One region of the Rheinheimera metallidurans genome, then DNA from elsewhere that is predicted to be linked to it. Evidence: predicted binding sites of a transcription regulator. Region 1 holds the regulator's gene; each other region holds the start of a gene.

Region 1 (3,150 bases):
GTTCGATGCAGATGAAGGCCGACCAGCTAGAAATTAATGCCCGAGCCGGTAAAGGTAAGGAAATTTATCTGGCCACAGGTAAGCCGGTAACTTATTCGCAGATGCAAGCAGATGGGAAAACGGTAACAGCACAAGCTCTTGAAATGCGCTATGAACCCTTAAGCCGTACATTAACGCTAACCGGAGACGCCGAACTGACACAAAGCGGCAGCGTTGTTAAAGCCTCTAGCATTAAATATAACGTCGAAAAACAGCAATTAAGCGCCGAAAGTGACAAGACTAAGCGTGTTACCACTATTTTTACCCCTGAGGAAAAAAACAACCCATGAAGTTAGTTGCATCACATCTAGCCAAAAGCTACAAGGGTCGACAGGTCGTAAAAGATGTTAGCTTAGAAGTAAGCGCGGGCCAAATTGTTGGGCTGTTAGGCCCAAATGGTGCAGGTAAAACCACAACATTTTATATGATTGTTGGTCTGGTGCCATCAGATAAAGGTCATATTATCCTAAACGATAAGGACATAACCTTTGACCCTATGCATGCTCGTGCTCGCCAAGGTATTGGTTATTTACCCCAAGAAAGTTCTATTTTTCGCAAACTATCGGTGTATGACAACTTACTGGCAATTCTACAAACCCGAAAAGAGCTAAATAATGCCAAAAGAGCGGAAATCGCAGACGATTTATTAGAAGAATTTCACATTGGCCATATTAAACATAGCCTAGGTATGAGCTTGTCTGGCGGTGAACGCCGACGCGTAGAAATTGCCAGAGCACTCGCCGCTAACCCAGCATTTATTTTACTTGACGAGCCCTTTGCTGGCGTTGACCCAATATCCGTGTTAGATATCAAAAAGATAATTCAGCATCTTGGCCAACGCGGTATCGGAGTACTTATCACCGACCATAATGTGCGCGAAACCCTTGATGTCTGTGAAATTGCCTATATTGTTAGTCATGGAGAACTGATAGCGTCAGGCTCACCACAAGACGTACTAGCAAATCAGAAGGTACGCGATGTATACCTCGGCGAGCAATTCAGGCTATAGTAAATAAAAAACCATTGCAGCGGATCATTCAGGATAACGGTAGAAGTAGATGAAGCCCTCTTTGCAACTTCGCTTAGGACAGCAACTCACCATGACACCGCAGCTACAGCAAGCTATACGCTTGTTACAGTTGTCGACCATTGAGTTGCAACAAGAAATTCAGGAAGCGCTGGATGCTAACCCACTGCTAGAAGCAGAAGACGAGTACGACAGTTTTTCTGCCGATCCCAAAGACGCATCAGACACCTCAGAACACAGTAACTACGAGGCTGAGTACGCGTCTGATGAAAACTATGAGCCATCAGAGCCCGACAGCAGCGAATCCATGACTGAGCAAAATATTCAGGAAGATTTGCCGCTCGACAATAATTGGGATGACCTAGTAAGCGCAGCGCCAGTTACGGCAGGTAATAGCAGTGGTGAAGAAGATCTAGTATATCAAGGCGAAACCACTGAAACACTGCAAGACTATCTGCGCTGGCAAATGCAGTTAACCCCATTTTCCGCGACCGATCGCATTATTGCCGAAGTTATTATTGAAGCTATCGATGGCAATGGCTTATTAACCATTAGTTGTGACGACATTCTTGAGTCGCTTGGCTTAGACTACGTTGAAGCTGACGAAGTTGAAGCGGTGATAAAACGTATTCAGTTATTTGACCCTATCGGTGTTGGCGCACGCTCAGTGCAAGAATGTTTACTGGTGCAACTGCGCCAATTTTCAGCAGACACGCCCTATTTAGCCGAAGCGCAAAGTATGATTCGAGAGCATACTGAGTTTTTAGCCAATCGCGACTTTCGTTCTTTAATGCGAGTGACTAAACTCAAAGAGGACGAATTAAAAGAGGTTATGCAGCTGATACAAAGTTTAAACCCTCGGCCGGGTGCTGATGTCATTCGTGAAGAACAACAGTATGTTATTCCTGATGTTAGCGTAACTAAGGTTAAAGGCCGCTGGCAAGTTGAACTTAATCCAGATGCAATGCCCAAAGTACGTATCAATCAACAATATGCGTCAATGTCGCGTACTGCAAAAAATAGCGCCGATACTCAATTTATTCGCTCGCATTTACAAGAAGCCAAGTGGTTTTTAAAAAGTTTAGAAAGTCGTAACGAAACCTTATTAAAGGTATCAAACTGTATTGTACAGCAGCAACAAGCGTTTTTTGAGCACGGCGAAGAGGCAATGAAACCTATGGTGTTAAATGATGTTGCTGAAATGGTAGGTATGCATGAATCAACAATTTCGCGCGTAACCACCCAAAAGTATATGCACACACCTAGGGGCATTTTTGAACTAAAATTCTTTTTTTCTAGCCATGTAAGCACAGAAACGGGAGGTGAATGTTCATCTACAGCCATTCGAGCCTTTATCAAAAAGTTAGTCGCTGCAGAAAACCCAACTAAGCCACTTAGCGATAGCAAAATGGCGGACATTCTGTTAGAACAGGGTATTAATGTGGCCCGCCGTACAATTGCAAAGTACCGCGAATCACTGTATATACCTCCCTCAAATCAACGCAAAACGTTGCTGTAAATTAAGCCCAAAAGAAGGAACATGTCTATGCAAATCACGTTAACTGGTCGTCATGTTGAAATTACAACAGCTATAAAACAATACGTTGATACTAAATTTGCAAAGCTAGAACGGCATTTTGACCAGATAAACAATGTACACGTGACTCTAAACGTGGAAAAATTGAAACATATCGCCGAATCTAAGTTACTGCTAAATGGCGCTGAAGTATTTGCAGTAGCAGAAGACGAGAATATGTATGCTGCAATTGACCTGTTGATCGACAAATTAGATCGCCAGGTAATTAAGCATAAAGAAAAGACTGCACGACATTAATTAGAAGATGATGAACTTAACTTCAATGCTTACCGAGAACTGCACTAAAAGTGCAGTTCTTTTTAACAGCAAAAAACGTATTCTTGAATACATCGCCGAGCTGGCACATCAGCAGTTACCTGATATATCAGAATACAGCATTCTTGAAGCGCTAATGACACGAGAAAAGCTCGGCTCTACGGGTATAGGCGGCGGCATTGCAATTCCACACGGAAAACTAAAAGTAGTCACTAAGCCTATTTTAGTGTTC
Region 2 (3,150 bases), on a different contig from region 1:
CAGGGCGCATGTTTTGAAATGTTGTTGCCGTTACAGCAATTGAGCACAAAGGAGTACAGCCAATGAGCCAACGTATATTGCTGGTAGAAGATGATGCAGGTTTGCGCGAAGCCTTGCAGGATACCTTAATGCTGGCGCAGTATCAGGTGCTTGCTGCTGATAGCGCAGAGCAGGCGCTATTGCTATTAAAACAACATAAAGTGCAATTAGTTATTAGCGACGTGCAAATGCAAGGCGTATCTGGGCTGGTTTTATTGAAAACCTTACGTGAACATTACCCACAGTTGCCGGTATTAATGATGACGGCTTATGCCACGGTACAAGCCGCGGTAGAAGCCATACAGCTTGGCGCTATTGATTATTTATCTAAGCCTTTTTCACCCGAAGTGCTACTTAATACGGTAAGCCGCTATGTGAGCACTGAGCCGCAAAATAGTATTGAGCCCATTGTCGCTGCAGCTAGCAGTAAACAGTTATTGGCGTTGTGTGCCAAGGTAGCACGTACTGATGCCAGCGTGATGATCAGCGGGCCAAGTGGCTCGGGTAAAGAGGTATTAGCGCGTTATATTCATCAGTTATCAGAGCGCAGTAATGGCCCCTTTATCGCCATTAATTGTGCCGCTATTCCAGAAAACATGCTGGAGTCTACCTTATTTGGTTATGAAAAAGGCGCTTTTACCGGCGCCATTAATGCCTGCCCTGGTAAATTTGAGCAAGCGCAGCAAGGCACTATTTTACTTGATGAAATTACCGAAATGGATTTGAACCTGCAGGTAAAGTTACTGCGGGTATTGCAAGAGCGTGAAGTAGAGCGCTTAGGTGGGCGAAAAACGATCAAGTTAGACGTGCGTGTGCTAGCCACCAGTAACCGTAATTTAAAACAGGCAGTAGCGCAGGGCGAGTTTCGTGAAGACTTGTTTTATCGGCTAAACGTGTTTCCGCTAGCGTGGCCTGCATTGAGCGAACGCATTGAAGACGTTATCCCGCTGGCTGAACACTTATTACAGCGGCATTGCCAGATAAGCGGGCGCAGTCAAATGAGCTTAAGTAAAGAAGCTCGTCAGCGCTTGGTGCAATACAATTGGCCCGGCAACGTGCGCGAATTAGATAATGTTATCCAGCGTGCTTTAATCATTGCTCATGGCGATAGTATTACCGCTGATGACATTATGTTAGAGCAAATGGATATAAATGAACCGAATAGGGTTACCAACCATGAAGCCTCGTATTCTGAACCATTATTGCCAGCTGAAATATCCGCATCGCAGCCTGAATTAAATGATACGGCAAATGACGAGCAGGGCAGCTTTAAGCACAGCGTGTACGAGCAGGAGCACCGCATTATTTTAGCTACCATGAAAGCCTATAATAACCGCCGCAAAGATGTTGCCCAAAAGCTCGGGATCAGTGATCGCACCTTGCGTTACAAGCTAGCTCGAATGCGAGATTCAGGTATAGAACTACCGGCATAAAGTATTTTACAGCCCTCTTGATGAGGGCTTTTTTCTATATAAATTAAAAGCTTAATACTTGGCACGACTCCTGCTTTATTAAAGGTAATATAGATCGCAGCATTTTTTTGACAGGTAACGCTATGAATATTAAAGGTCAGGCTCTTTATGCAGAAATGCAGACCATGGCCGGTCAAGCTAGAGCGGTAGGTACTGAGCTTAAATTAAGAAATATTGAGCAGGTAAACCCAAGTCAAAGTGATTTTAGCTCAATGCTGACTAATGCTCTAAGCCAAGTAAATAACTTAGCGCAGGAAACAAGCACTATGCGCACTGCCGTTGAAATGGGCGATCCTAATGTGTCTTTAGCGCAGGTAATGATTGCTAGCCAGAAATCGTCACTGGCCTTTGAAGCAACAGTGCAAGTACGTAATAAGCTGGTTGAAGCTTATAAAGAAATCATGTCAATGCCGGTGTAATGAAGGAGTAAGTTGTGGCTGAAAATCAATCCACCGAGCTGACACTAACTGATAATGATTACAGCAGTGGTGAACAGCAGGAACAAAAACCCGGTTTTATGGGCTCGTTAGGCGGTACCGATTTGGTGCGCCAGATCACCATGATTGTGGCATTAACTATTTGTTTAGCCATCGCTATTTTAATTATTCTTTGGGCGCGGCAGCCAGAAATGCGACCATTAGGTGCGTTCCAAACTGCAGAATTAATTCAAACCCTCGATCATCTAGATAGCCAGAAAATTGGCTACTCTTTAGAAGGCAACACCATTTATGTGCCTGAAGATAAATTTCAGGCAATCAAATTATCTTTATCACGTGCTGGTTTAACCAAATCACCTTCGGATGGTACCGAGTTTTTATTACAAGACAGCGGCTTTGGTGTGAGCCAGCGTTTAGAAATGGAACGTTTAAAGCATAGCCGCGAACAGCAGTTATCTCGTACTATTGAAGAATTACAAAGTGTTGCTCGTGCGCGGGTGCTATTAGCTATTCCTAAGGAAAACGTGTTTGCGCGGGTAGAAAAACTGCCTTCGGCTACGGTATTAGTAACCGCGCGTGGCGGTACGGTAATACGCGATAGCGAAGTTGACGCTATCGTGGATATTGTCGCTTCTGCAGTACAAGGTTTATCACCATCACGGGTTACGGTAACCGATCAAAACGGCCGCTTACTAAATAGTGGCTCACAAGATGCCAGCTCGGCACGTACCCGTAAAGAATACGAGCTACAACGTACCCGAGAAGAAGAATATCGGCAGAAAGTTGATTCTATTTTAATGCCAGTACTGGGCTATGGTAATTACACCGCTCAAGTAGATTTGCATATGGACTTTACTGCGACTGAGCAAACGCAAAAACGCTTTAACCCAGATTTACCTGCAGTTCGCAGTGAGATGACAATAGAAGAAAACAGCGTCGGCGGTTTAAGTTCTGGCATTCCTGGTGCGTTGTCTAATCAGCCGCCTTTAAACTCCAATATACCGGAACAAGCTGCAGGAGGCACGGCTAAACCGGTAGTGCCCGGTCGCAACCATAAAGAAGCGACGCGCAATTACGAACTGGACACGACTATCAGCCATATTTCGCAGCAAAGTGGCGTGATCCGCCGTTTAAGTGTGTCAGTGGCCATTGATTATGTCGCCGGTGAGAACGGTGCGCCACAACCAAGAGCACAAGCCGAG
Region 3 (3,150 bases), on a different contig from region 1:
AGGTAAAAAGGAAGTGATTGAATGGCTGCGTCAGCGCTCACGGCCGTATCTGTTCTCTAATTCATTAGCGCCATCTATTGTTGCTGCGTCAATAAAGGTACTGCAAATGTTGCAGCAAGGCGACGCGCTGCGTGCCAAGCTTTGGGATAATGCTAATTATTTCCGGGAAAAAATGTCAGCTGCTGGTTTTACGTTAGCTGGTAAAGATCATGCCATTATTCCGGTGATGTTAGGTGATGCCAAAGTTGCCTCAGAAATGGCAAAACGGATGTTAGAAGAAGGTATTTACGTGGTTGGCTTCTCATTTCCAGTAGTGCCAAAAGGCCAAGCGCGGATCCGGACACAAATTTCAGCAGCACATAATAAAGCACAATTGGATAAGGCTATAGATGCCTTTATCCGTATTGGTAAAGACATGGGCGTGATCGCATAAGGGCGGGACGTAAAATGAAAGCATTAGCAAAGTTAAAAGCAGAACCAGGTATTTGGCAAACTGAAGTTGATAAGCCAGAAGTCGGCCCGAATGATGTATTAATACGTATTAAAAAAACCGCTATTTGCGGTACCGACGTACATATTTATAAATGGGATGAGTGGGCACAAAACACGATTCCACATGGCATGGTAGTAGGTCATGAGTATGTTGGTGTAATTGAAGGCATGGGTTCAGAAGTGCGTGGTTTTAAAGTAGGTGACCGCGTGTCGGGTGAAGGCCATATTACCTGTGGTTATTGCCGTAACTGTCGGGCTGGGCGAGTACATTTATGCCGTAACACCACAGGTGTTGGTGTTAACCGTCCGGGTGCTTTTGCCGAGTACTTAGTCATCCCAGCGTATAACGCGTTTAAATTAGCTGACAACATTCCTGACAATATCGCGGCTATTTTTGATCCGTTCGGTAATGCCGTGCATACCGCACTGTCGTTCGATTTAGTGGGTGAAGACGTGCTTATTACCGGTGCTGGGCCAATCGGCATTATGGCAGCAGCCGTAGCGCGCCACGTTGGCGCCCGGCATGTGGTTATAACTGATGTAAATCAATACCGCTTAGACTTAGCGCTTAAAATGGGTGCTACCCGTGCCGTAGACGTTAGTAAACAAAACCTAAAAGACGTGATGAACGAACTGGGTATGACCGAAGGTTTTGATGTTGGTCTGGAAATGTCCGGTGTGCCAGCCGCGTTTCGTAGCATGCTTGATACCATGAATCACGGTGGCAAAATTGCGATGCTAGGTATTCCGCCGTCTGATATGGCAGTAGATTGGAATAAAGTTATTTTTAAAGGCTTAGTAATCAAAGGTATTTACGGTCGCGAGATGTTTGAAACTTGGTACAAAATGGCCAGTTTAATTCAGTCGGGGTTAGATTTAACGCCAATGATTACTCATGAAATGCCGATGGAAAACTACCAAGAAGGTTTCGAGATTATGTGTTCTGGTCAGTCAGGTAAGGTAATTCTGAACTGGTCATAATCACCAGCGACCTATCAACAATAAAACAGCGAACCTCGGTTCGCTTTTTTATTGCCTAAAATTCATTCACTCATTTGTCTCTAAAGTTGATTTGGATATATGTTATATTTTTTTGGAATATAGGATTAGTGTTTGGTTGGATTGCTTTGTGCATAGTTAATGTTGCATGTAATTGCAATTACTAAAACTAATAATAATATCCAGAGGAATACCCATGTTGAAATCCATAATGTTTGCTGTCGCAACCTTGGTACTAAGCAGCTTTGCTGTTATCCAAACTGCGCAAGCTTCACCAATTATTACTCAAGAGTTTTTGTTTGATGACGGCAGCAGCTTTGGCTTCCTGTCAATTGACACTGCCGATATTGATGCTGATGGTAATGTGTCTCAGTGGCATGCTTTTGAATTATTTGGTTATGAAATAGGCGAAGTTTTTGATTTTTCTGCTTCGTTCGATATCGATAATTTATTTGCCGGCCTGACGTTTTTAAACTTCGACGCTAATGACGTTTCCGATTTCTTTGCCTTTCAGGGCAGCTGGTTCGCAGATTTTGATTTAGGGTTCTTTACTATTTATACAGCTGACGGTGACTACCTTATTGACGATTATATGGTGATGGGTGCACCAGTTGTAAGCGGCGTAACTGTGCCGGAGCCTGGTACGCTGTTTTTAATGCTATCTGTTATGGGCGGCTTGTTGTTACGTCGTCGTGCCTAATTTGTTTGTTAGAAATGTTTTAAGTGTCAGATTTTTTATCACTTTTATCACAGATGTAATTTAATGTTTCGAAGGGGGCGGTCATAGCTAGTGGTGTTGATGCGCAACACCATGTGCTTGTAAGTTGTCCAAATTCTTTACAGTTATGTGAAATGAGTTTTAATAAAAATTAAATTGCCGATCAATAAATAATGGTTTAGGCAAAATAGCAAAATAAAAGTGTGTTGCTAAATAAAAAAATAACCGGAGAACATCCATGCAACTGAACAAAATTATGTCTCGTACTGCTATCGCTGTCGCTATGGCAGTAGGTGTGGTTCACGCCCAGCAAATGAATAGCCCGTATGAAGTAAATATAAATCCAGCACAGTTACAGCAATCTGCTGATGCGACTGATGCGGTATCTTATATTGTGCAAGTTAAAGGTAAAACAGGCGTAGAAAAAGCAGAAGAGCTAGGTGAGTTATTGCCAGCAAAGCAATCGGTAACAAAAGCGTTAAACCGTTATAATTCATCTTCTTCACGTATGCAAAGCTATACCGCGAGTTTAAAAGCCTTTCAAGAAAATTTAGCAGCGCAAAGCGGTGTTGATACTTTACTGCATTCTTATACTCATACTTTTAACGGTTTCTCGGCAAAAATGACTGCTGCACAGGCAGAAACCTTACGTAATCATCCGAACGTGGTCGGTGTATGGCGTGATGAATTACAACAATTAACCACGTCTAACACGCCCGCATTTCTTGGCCTTACTGATACGCCTAATGGTTTACATACGCTGGGTGTGAAAGGTGAAGATGTTGTAATCGGTATTGTTGATAGTGGTATTTGGCCAGAGCATCCAAGTTTTGCTGATGATGGCTCTTATGCGCCATTAGAAGGTTGGAATGGTACTTGTGACTCGGGCGAAGACACGGCTTTCACCTGTAACAATAAATTGATTGGTGCACGCTACTTTA
Region 4 (3,150 bases), on a different contig from region 1:
ATAACCCAACAGCAACAGCATTGGTTGCTCACTACCACAGCGGGGAATATTAATGCGCAGGTTCTAGTATTGGCAACCGGCAGTAAACTCGCTAGTTTTAGCCAAACGGCAGCCTTGCCACTAAATAAAATTCGCGGCCAAGTTAGCCATGTTCAGCAAGCCGCTATGGCACCACTGCAAACCGTGCTTTGTCATAACGGCTATATAACGCCACAGTGGCAAGGCATACATTGCTTAGGGGCAACTTTTGACCGCCATGCAACAGTAGCCGAGGTAACCGCAAAGGATAACGTCGAAAACTTGCAGCAAGTAAATGAGCAATTGCAACAACCTATATGGCTTTCCCAGGCGAAGGTTATTGGTGCTACAGCCTCTTTTCGCGCGTCATTTCCAGGTAGCATACCGGCAATTGGCGCTATTAATAACAGCGCCAATTTATATATACTGGGCGGAATGGGCGCTAGAGGTATAATGTTGTCACCATTATTGGCAGAATTAGTTGCTTGCCAAATTTGTGCAGAACCTCTACCGTTAAGCCAGCAGCTTATTAGCAAATTAAGTGCTTCGCGCTTTTATAAAGAATGATATAAAGGATACTATTATGCGTTTAGTCGCAGTATTTAGCTTAACCCTTTTGCTAGGGCTTTTTAGTAGCATAAGCCATGCGAAGGACTTCTATCAGATACCCTTACCGACTGATGCGCGCGAATTTGCTCGTTTAGATAGCAAAATGCCGGCGGTAATGAGCTTTTTTAGCCAACAAAACGCGTCTGATTTACGTGAATACTATATTCAACAATTAGGGCAACCCAACAGCGAACAAACCCTGTACGGTCGCGAAAATTTGTATTTCACGGTAAATAATAAACAGGTACGCATTTTAATTTCTAGCCGTAACAATTGGCGTCAAGTAGACATTATGGTGCAAAACTAAGCCTTAAGGCTTAGTTAGCTGTAACACAACCCTACGGTTAATTTTTCGCTCTAGTGCTGTATCGTTCGGCGCTACGTGTCTACGCTCACCAAAGCCCTCTACCTGCACCCTCTCTTCTGCCACTCCAGCGGCAACAAAAAAACGTTTTACTTTCTCAGCACGTTTTACCGACAGCTGTTCGTTCATCCAACGCCCACCATAACTATCGGTATAGCCTTGAATTTCAATAAAATCTATTTCTGGATCATATTTTAAATATTCAGCAATTTGGCCTAAGCGCCGTTCTGATTCGCGTGTTAGCTCGTCACCACCGGTTTCATAGCTTAATACCGTAAACGCAATATCATCAAAACCATAGGGTAATAATTGAGAAATGCACTGATTAAATTGCTGGTACGACTTGGGAAATTGCACTGGGTTCATTGCCGCAACAACTTTGTCATAGGGGCTGTACCAGTCGCTAAAGTAAAACGTTGGGCTAAAGCCATGCTCTAATTCGGTTAATAACGTCCATGCGGCCTTTTTCGGCAACTCCCCATTGTATTGTTTTAATAACTTCATACTCGCCACGGCTTTGCTTGGCTCACCGGGACGCCACGCTGGCGGCACCGACAACACTTCAGCTAAACCGTAATGATCAGGTAAACGCTGCATTTGTAATTCAAAGTCTAAATTTAAGCCTTTGCTGGCTATACTGCGAAATACCGCCTGACCAAACTGCGGAATGTCGTGTTGCAATTGGCATTCTAGTGGTGTGTTTTTACTTAACGCCCACATAGACTGCTCAATAGTGGCAGAATATTGACGCAGCTGTGGCTGAGCAGCCACTGACGCTGTTAGCAATATCAGGCTAGACGCAATTAATGTTCGCATTTTCTGGCTTCCCACTACATTAGATACTCTTTTAATGACTTACCACTAAAGCTAAGCAAACACTATGCCGTAACAAGACGCTAGCGTAATTTTTTGGCATAATAGTCGTTCATGGATAAAATGGCGATGTTATGACCGAACCAATATCTCAGCTTGCACAGCGCTTTCGAGGCTACTACCCAGTAGTTATCGACGTAGAAACCGCAGGCTTTAATGCTAAAACCGATGCTTTGTTAGAAATTGCCGCCACCTTGTTGGATATGGATGATGCAGGCAATTTAGTGCCGCTTAAAACCCTACATTTTCATGTGGACCCTTTTGAGGGGGCAAACTTAGATGCTAGCTCACTGGCTTTTAACGGTATAGATCCATTTAACCCACTACGCGGTGCGGTGCCAGAGCGAGAAGCAATAACACAAATATGTAAAGCCGTGCGCAAAGCTCAAAAAGATGCAGGCTGTCAGCGTAGCGTCATCGTTGCGCACAATGCTGCTTTTGATCAGGGCTTTTTTAATGCAGCTATCGCGCGGTTAAACTACAAGCGCTCGCCGTTTCACGCCTTTGTATCTTTTGATACCACCAGTTTAGCCGCGTTAGCATTAGGCCAAACTGTACTAGCTAAAGCTTGTCATGCTGCAGGTATAAAATTTGATAATAAAGAAGCGCATAGTGCACTTTATGATACCGAGCGTACTGCGGAATTGTTTTGCTACATTGTGAATAGCTGGAAACAGCGTGGCGGCTGGCCGTTATCGCGGGCGCTAACACAAGAAGATGCTGGCGACAGTGAGCCTACGGCAACATCTGGCTTTGCTGATTAAACTCAAGCTTAACTAAGCAAAAAGGCCGCTGTTGCGGCCTTTAGTAGCGTTAAGATGCTTATTCTTCAACGGTATCCGTTTTATGTTTATCAGCTGTTTCTTTAATCAATGGCTGCAATTCACCACGCTGAAACATTTCTAAAATAATATCACAACCACCAACCAACTCGCCGTCTACCCATAGCTGTGGGAACGTGGGCCAATTAGCATATTTTGGTAACTCGGCGCGGATCTCCGGATTTAGCAAAATATCAACATAAGCAAACTGCTCACCGCAAGAGATAAGCGCTTGTGATGCCTGTGCAGAAAAGCCACAACTTGGGAACTTAGGAGAACCTTTCATAAATAATATAATAGGGTTTTCAGCAATTTGCTGTTTAATTTTATCTAGCGTTTCCATTAACACCTCACAACATTCGTATTTTCAGATTGGCTAACATTTTACGTGGTTCTGTTGCCGCTAACACTTGAGATTTGTAAAAAAAAACCCATATATATGCGACAGCTTAACGTACTGATCAA

The links. Region 1 encodes sigma-54, which starts transcription at its own class of promoters, with help from an activator protein. Its sites were predicted from a motif close to TGGCANGNTNCNTGCTT; they were not measured.
Region 2: fliE (flagellar hook-basal body complex protein FliE) is a predicted target of sigma-54. The motif match lies at 1,532-1,548, and genes of this name have one in related genera.
Region 3: MN199_RS09985 (PEP-CTERM sorting domain-containing protein) is a predicted target of sigma-54. The motif match lies at 1,611-1,627, and genes of this name have one in related genera.
Region 4: MN199_RS11445 (flagellar protein MotY) is a predicted target of sigma-54. The motif match lies at 1,861-1,877, and genes of this name have one in related genera.

What each region holds. Positions count from the first base shown of each region.
Region 1 is NZ_JALAHQ010000001.1:63,329-66,478, reverse strand. Features, by position in the region: gene lptA (lipopolysaccharide transport periplasmic protein LptA) at 1-329, shown strand, start outside; gene lptB (LPS export ABC transporter ATP-binding protein) at 326-1,048, shown strand; gene MN199_RS00335 (RNA polymerase factor sigma-54) at 1,098-2,585, shown strand; gene hpf (ribosome hibernation-promoting factor, HPF/YfiA family) at 2,613-2,900, shown strand; gene ptsN (PTS IIA-like nitrogen regulatory protein PtsN) at 2,908-3,150, shown strand, end outside.
Region 2 is NZ_JALAHQ010000002.1:676,238-679,387, reverse strand. Features, by position in the region: gene MN199_RS08555 (sensor histidine kinase) at 1-66, shown strand, start outside; gene MN199_RS08550 (sigma-54-dependent transcriptional regulator) at 63-1,472, shown strand; gene fliE (flagellar hook-basal body complex protein FliE) at 1,595-1,930, shown strand; gene fliF (flagellar basal-body MS-ring/collar protein FliF) at 1,945-3,150, shown strand, end outside.
Region 3 is NZ_JALAHQ010000003.1:192,207-195,356, forward strand. Features, by position in the region: gene MN199_RS09975 (glycine C-acetyltransferase) at 1-433, shown strand, start outside; gene tdh (L-threonine 3-dehydrogenase) at 448-1,473, shown strand; gene MN199_RS09985 (PEP-CTERM sorting domain-containing protein) at 1,688-2,191, shown strand; gene MN199_RS09990 (S8 family serine peptidase) at 2,448-3,150, shown strand, end outside.
Region 4 is NZ_JALAHQ010000003.1:510,338-513,487, reverse strand. Features, by position in the region: gene mnmC (bifunctional tRNA (5-methylaminomethyl-2-thiouridine)(34)-methyltransferase MnmC2/FAD-dependent 5-carboxymethylaminomethyl-2-thiouridine(34) oxidoreductase MnmC1) at 1-585, shown strand, start outside; gene MN199_RS11450 (hypothetical protein) at 602-934, shown strand; gene MN199_RS11445 (flagellar protein MotY) at 938-1,807, opposite strand; gene rnt (ribonuclease T) at 1,939-2,628, shown strand; gene MN199_RS11435 (Grx4 family monothiol glutaredoxin) at 2,687-3,028, opposite strand.